Regions from separate parts of the Photorhabdus stackebrandtii genome, predicted to be linked through region 1. Evidence: predicted binding sites of a transcription regulator. Region 1 holds the regulator's gene; each other region holds the start of a gene.
The links. Region 1 encodes ArgR, which controls arginine synthesis, uptake and breakdown. Its sites were predicted from a motif close to ANTGAATAAAAATACANT; they were not measured.

Region 1 (2,282 bases):
GTTGATTGCGATTGCAGCTGCACATCATGTTGGTGTCCAGCCAGCCGATGCCTGTCGTGCTTTGCGCGATTTTATTAATGCCCGTCGTCGCCTTGAACTACGTGGTGAGGAGAATGGCATCACCGTTTATGATGATTTTGCGCATCACCCGACAGCAATTTTGGCAACACTGGAAGCTCTGCGTAGTAAGGTTGGTGGAACTGCTCGTATTATTACAGTGTTAGAACCGCGTTCAAATACCATGAGAATGGGTGTAAGTAAGAATGAGATTGCGCCAGCGCTGGGGCGTGCTGATGAAGTGTTCTTATTTCAGCCAGCTAATATTAAATGGCATGTATCAGAAATTGCAGATCGCTGTGTTCAGCCGGCGTATTGGAGTGCTGACATTGATTCGCTGGTGCATATGATTGTTGATAAGGCACAGAGAGGCGATCATATTTTGGTTATGAGTAATGGCGGGTTTAGTGGTATTCATGAGAAACTCCTATCTGAACTGAATAAAAAAACTTATCAACCCTAAGGGTGGCGGCAGGAAAATGAATCGCGCCAGCATGGCGCGATTCATTTAAAGTTCTTGTTCGAACAATTCAAGAATTTTTTCACGTAGCTGTTCTGCTGTGAAACCTCTGGCAAGTGTGATGAAAATAGTATCGTCACCCGCGATACTGCCAAGTATACCTTCTGCTTTACCAAGGGAATCCAACAGACGAGCAATAAGCTGAGCAGCACCAGGGCTTGTGCGAATTACAACAATTGAATGGTTGTGATCAACATCCAGTACCAAATTTTTTAGCGGGCTAGTGGCAGTAGGGACGCCAAGCTCAGCAGGAAGGCAGTAGACCATTTCCATTTTGGCATTACGGGTGCGAACAGCACCAAATTTAGTCAGCATTCTGGAGACTTTGGATTGATTAATATTCTCAAAACCTTCTTCCAGCAAGGCAGTGACGATTTCTCCTTGAGAGCTAAATTTTTCTTCTTTCAATAATGCTTTGAAAGCTTTTACTAACTCTTCCTGTTTAGAGGGAGTACGCATATTTCACCATATTCAATCAGCTATGAAGATTATATTATGCATATAAATGAATTTTTATGCAATAAAAATGATTTTATAACCATTTTGAAAGCATGAATTAGGCTTATGCTATATAGAAAGTCACAAAATATGAATATGAGAATTTGCTTTTTGGGACTGGTTATCAGGTAAATATATTGTTAATCAAATGATGTTGTTTGGTATTGTCGTTGGGTGTAAGGTATTTAGCAGATTATTTCATAAAATCATAAGGTAATTATCAAAATAGTGCCCATTATCTCATTAACAGATAAGCATTTTGCCTAGAATATGGCGATTTTTATGTCCCACGGTTAGAGCGTAAGTCCACAATTTGGCTGTTAACAGATTGTTTTCAAGAACGTAGTAATCTATGGTTTATAACCAGATGAATTCATAGCATTTTAAAGTATAAACGATTTAAGGAGTATCAGGATGAAAGTTGCAGTTCTCGGTGCAGCCGGTGGTATTGGTCAGGCTCTTGCTCTTCTACTAAAAACCCAGCTTCCTTCAGGTTCAGAACTCTCTTTATATGATATCGCTCCAGTGACACCTGGGGTGGCTGCTGATTTGAGCCATATTCCAACGGATGTGAGAATTAAGGGCTTTGCTGGTGAAGATGCAACGCCAGCGTTGGAAGGAGCGGACGTTGTATTGATTTCTGCTGGTGTTGCCCGTAAACCAGGTATGGATCGTTCAGATCTGTTTAATGTTAACGCCGGTATCGTTCGTAACCTGGTAGAACAAGTGGCTAAAACGTGTCCGAAGGCACTGATTGGGATTATTACTAACCCAGTCAACACAACTGTAGCTATTGCGGCTGAAGTGCTGAGAAAAGCGGGTGTATATGATAAAAACCGCCTATTTGGTGTAACAACCCTGGATATTATCCGCTCCAATACTTTTGTTGCTGAATTGAAAGGTAAAAAACCTCAGGAAATCGAAGTACCGGTTATCGGTGGTCACTCTGGTGTGACTATTCTGCCTCTGTTGTCCCAAATCCCTGGTGTGAGCTTTACTGATGAAGAATTGGCAGCTTTAACTCAACGTATTCAGAATGCAGGTACTGAGGTTGTTGAAGCTAAGGCTGGTGGTGGATCTGCAACTCTGTCTATGGGACAAGCTGCGGCTCGTCTGGGTCTTTCTTTGGTCTGTGGCTTACAAGGCGAAAGCAATGTTGTGGAATGTGCCTATGTTGAAGGTGATGGCAAATATGCGCGTTTCTTCG
Region 2 (2,282 bases), on a different contig from region 1:
AATTTCTAAAATTTAATGGCAGGTCATGTTCTATAAGTATTACTTATGCGCAGAAGGCTTGGGAAAGGTGCTTTTGTTGCTTGTTATGATGCTTAAGTCCCCCTGATTTTTGGGGGACGAGTAAAACGATTAATTATTGCTTAGACAAAAATGATCGATTAACTGAGAAATTACCTTTTTGGTGGGTTCAATGAACGACATATCAATGAACTCATCCGGTTGATGTGCTTGTTCAATAGAACCTGGGCCAAGGACTAACGTTGGGCATACTTCCTGAATGAATGGTGCTTCGGTACAGTAGTTGACTGTTTCAGCCTTGCGGCCTAGCAGTTTCTCAATCACGTCAACCATCTTGTGATCGGTTGGGCATGCATAACCGGGAATAGGGGTATGTAATTCATCGATAGTTAAGCGGCCAGGCCAACGTTGCTTAACTGGTTCCAGCGCCTTATTTAACAGTCCGTTCAGATCCTGTAACGTTAGCCCCGGTAACGGGCGAATATCCATATGCAATTCACAATGGGCACAAATACGGTTTACTGCGTCACCTCCATGAATATAGCCGAAGTTCATGGTTGGGTATGGAATGGTAAACGCCGGGTTGTTGTAACGCTCTTTTAGCGTATTGCGTAGTTCAATCAGGTGACCAATAGATTCGCGCATCAAGTCAATGGCGTTTATACCACGATCTGGATCACTGGAGTGCCCGGATTGACCAACAATGCGGATAGCGTTCGATAAATGTCCTTTGTGTGCACAGATAGGATGCAATGAAGTCGGTTCACCGATGATAGCGAAATCCGGTCGGATAGTGGTACTTGCCGCAAAATAACGGGCACCTGCCATTGTTGTCTCTTCATCCGCGGTAGCCAGAATGTACAGCGGACGGGTTATTTTACTGGCATCAATATCCCGCAAGGCATCAATGATAAAGGCGAAAAAGCCTTTCATGTCTGCCGTACCTAAACCATATAGTTTGTTATCACGTTCTGTCAGGGTGAAGGGATCTTTAGTCCAGCGCCCTTCGTCAAAAGGGACGGTATCAGTATGTCCACATAGCAGTAATCCACCTGAACCACTCCCCAGAGTCGCCAGTAAATTATATTTCCCACGGACTTTGGGTACGGGTTGTATTTCAATCTCGAAACCAATTTCCTGTAACCAACTTGCCAGCAGGTTGATTAAAGACTCATTACTCTGATCGATGCTGATATCGGTGGCGCTGATTGAGGGAGTTGCGATTAACTGCCGAAATAGCTCAATAAATGGAGGTAATTTAATATTCACTGTTGACAGCCTTTATTCATGATAGTATCAATATTCATGCATTTTTTTTGAATAAAAATACATTATCCCGTTTAAATACTGAGCACAAGGTAAAGATATCCCATGTTGAATACGCTGGTTGTTGGTGCAAGTGGTTATACCGGAGCAGAACTGGCAGCATATCTGCATCGTCACCCACATATAAATCTGATTAGGCTGATGGTTTCTGCTCAGAGCGTTGATGCAGATAAATGCTTCTCAGATTTACATCCACAGTATAAAGGCATCGTTGATCTACCGTTGCAACCGCTGACTGACATGACTGATGCCGTTAAAGGGGTTGATGTGGTTTTTCTTGCCACCGCCCATGAGGTCAGTCATGACATTGCGCCGGTATTTCTGGCAGCTGGTTGCATTGTATTCGATCTGTCCGGTGCCTATCGCGTACAAAATGCTCAGATTTATCAACAATACTACGGATTCAAACATAAGCATACTCAATGGTTAGCACAAGCTGTATATGGACTTGCTGAATGGCAGGCTGAAGAAATTAAACAGGCTCAGTTGGTTGCTGTCCCGGGGTGTTATCCAACGGTTTCTCAACTCGCTCTAAAACCGCTGCTGAAAAAGGGTTTGCTGAATACCTGTCACTGGCCGGTGATTAATGCCACCAGCGGTGTGAGTGGTGCAGGCCGGAAAGCCAGTATGATCAGCAGCTTCTGCGAAGTTAGCCTGCAACCTTATGGAATATTTACTCATCGTCACCAACCAGAGATTGAGGAACACCTGGGGACCAGGGTGATTTTTACTCCACATCTTGGCAATTTTGCGCGGGGTATTCTTGCTACGATTACCTGTAAATTGAATCAGGGTGTTACCGCAGAACAGATAAGTGAGGCTTATCAACAGGCGTATAAAGATAAGCCATTGGTGCGTCTCTATAGCAAAGGGGTGCCGGCTCTGAAATCCGTTGTTGGATCACCATTCTGTGATATCGGTTTTGTTGTGCAGGGTGA
Region 3 (2,282 bases), on a different contig from region 1:
TCCTCTTCAAGGTTACTGATAAACGCAGTTTCTACCAGAATAGAGGGGATATCCGGTGCTTTCAGTACCGCAAACCCAGCCTGATCCACCCGGTTCTTATGCAATTTATTCACCTTACCCATGCGCTTGAGCACTTCACTGCCAAATTTAAGGCTGTCATTGATTGTCGCAGTCTGTAGCAAATCAAACATGGCATGATCCAGATACTTATCACCGCTTTTACTTACACCACCAATCTGGTCAGCTTCATTTTGCGTTTGGGCCAGAAAACGTGCGGTATTACTGGTTGCGCCTTTAGTAGAAAGTGCAAAAACCGAAGAGCCACGTGCAGCCCGGTTAGAAAAGGCATCAGCATGAATAGAAACAAATAAATCAGCCCGCATTTTACGTGCTTTTGCCACCCGGACTTTTAGCGGGATAAACACATCTTCATTACGAGTCATATACACTTTCATGCCCGGTTCACGCTGAATAATAGTTCGCAATCGACGGGCGATTTGCAGAACAACGTCTTTCTCGCGGGTTTTATATTTGCCGATAGCGCCGGGATCTTCCCCACCATGCCCAGGATCGAGCATAATAACAATTGGCCTGTCTTTACCTGCTTTACCTGACTTCGGTATTTCTGCCGGTAAGTCTTCAGCCAAATTACCTTTATTATACTCTTCAAGCAGAGCAAGTAATGGGTCATCATCCTTATTTGCTCCCGCTGCGGGATAAATATCCAAAACCAAACGGTGCTTAAATTCCGCCACGGGTTTCAAAGTAAACATATGTGGGCTGACCGATTGTTTAACTTCAAACACCAGACGGACCGTTTTAGGATCAAACTGCCCCGTCCTGACCAGTTTAAGATAAGGATCGCGGGATTGAACCTGCTCTCCCATACCTTTTAGGGTATGATTTAATTGCACATCTTCGAGATCAACCACAATTCTGTTTGGATTTTTCAGCGTGAACTGACGATATTTGAGTGGAATATTGGACTCAAGAGTCACACGGGTATAACTGGATGCAGGCCAAATACGAACCGCAATAATTTTTGATGACGCTGCATAACCCACTTGGCTGACACTAAGCAACCACATTGCTGCGGCTCCCTGCAACAAGCGACGCCGTGACAGATTAAAATCTGAATGACTCATCTACTATTCATTCCATTCATAAAATACAAATATTCAAGGTGATATTCAACTCAGGAAACAACCAAGTGAAAAACGCTAACCAACATTATGCTGCCATCAGTAATAAGTATTTTATATTTGGCAAATTATTCACGTCCACATATATATCGCAATGTTTTTGTTTTAATTGCCTCTTGCCATTTTCTTTCAAAAGGAATAAAAATACATAAATTACGAATAAAAATTCAATCGAGGGTCTGTTATGAAAGAACGCAGCACCGAATTAGTTGAGGGATTTCGCCACTCGGTTCCATACATCAATGCACACCGTGGCAAAACTTTTGTTATCATGCTTGGCGGAGAGGCTATTGCTCACGAGAACTTCCCGAACATCATCAACGACATCGGATTACTGCATAGTTTAGGCATCCGGCTGATAGTCGTTTATGGTGCCAGACCTCAAATTGAACAAAACCTTGCAACCCATCATTATGAACCGATTTACCACAAACACACCCGCGTTACCGATAATAAGACATTAGAATTCGTCAAACAATCTGCTGGCTTACTACAACTGGATATCACTGCACGTCTTTCTATGAATCTGAATAATACCCCGTTACAGGGAGCAAATATTAATGTTGTCAGCGGTAACTTTATTATTGCTCAACCCCTTGGTGTTGATGATGGTGTGGATTATTGCCACAGTGGAAAAATTCGCCGTATTGATGAGGCAGCTATAAATCGTCAGTTAGACAATGGTGCAATAGTGCTCATTGGTCCGGTTGCAGTTTCCGTTACCGGCGAGAGTTTTAATCTGTCATTTGAAGAAGTTGCTACTCAATTGGCTATCAAGCTACAAGCTGAAAAACTAATTGGTTTCTGCTCTACTCAAGGCGTACAAGGCAAAGACGGAAAAATTCTATCTGAAATTTTTCTTAATCAGGCGCCAGATCTCATTAAAGAGCTGGAAGCTGAAGGTGACTATTATTCAGGTACAGCCTGTTTTTTACGGAGTGCCATAAAAGCTTGCCGTCGTGGCGTTCACCGCAGCCACTTATTGAGTTATCAGGCAGATGGTTCTCTGGTTCAAGAATTATTCTCCCGTGATGGTATTGGTACTCAAATAGTCATGGAGAGCGCGGAACAAATACGCAG

Region 2: argC (N-acetyl-gamma-glutamyl-phosphate reductase) is a predicted target of ArgR. The motif match lies at 1,334-1,351, and genes of this name have one in related genera.
Region 3: argA (amino-acid N-acetyltransferase) is a predicted target of ArgR. The motif match lies at 1,336-1,353, and genes of this name have one in related genera.

The regions. Positions count from the first base shown of each region.
Region 1 covers NZ_PUJV01000001.1:62,688-64,969, forward strand. The annotation lists gene mpl (UDP-N-acetylmuramate:L-alanyl-gamma-D-glutamyl-meso-diaminopimelate ligase) at 1-520, shown strand, start outside; gene argR (transcriptional regulator ArgR) at 566-1,036, opposite strand; gene mdh (malate dehydrogenase) at 1,490-2,282, shown strand, end outside.
Region 2 covers NZ_PUJV01000007.1:205,307-207,588, forward strand. The annotation lists gene argE (acetylornithine deacetylase) at 130-1,287, opposite strand; gene argC (N-acetyl-gamma-glutamyl-phosphate reductase) at 1,390-2,282, shown strand, end outside.
Region 3 covers NZ_PUJV01000021.1:3,854-6,135, reverse strand. The annotation lists gene amiC (N-acetylmuramoyl-L-alanine amidase AmiC) at 1-1,145, opposite strand, end outside; gene argA (amino-acid N-acetyltransferase) at 1,387-2,282, shown strand, end outside.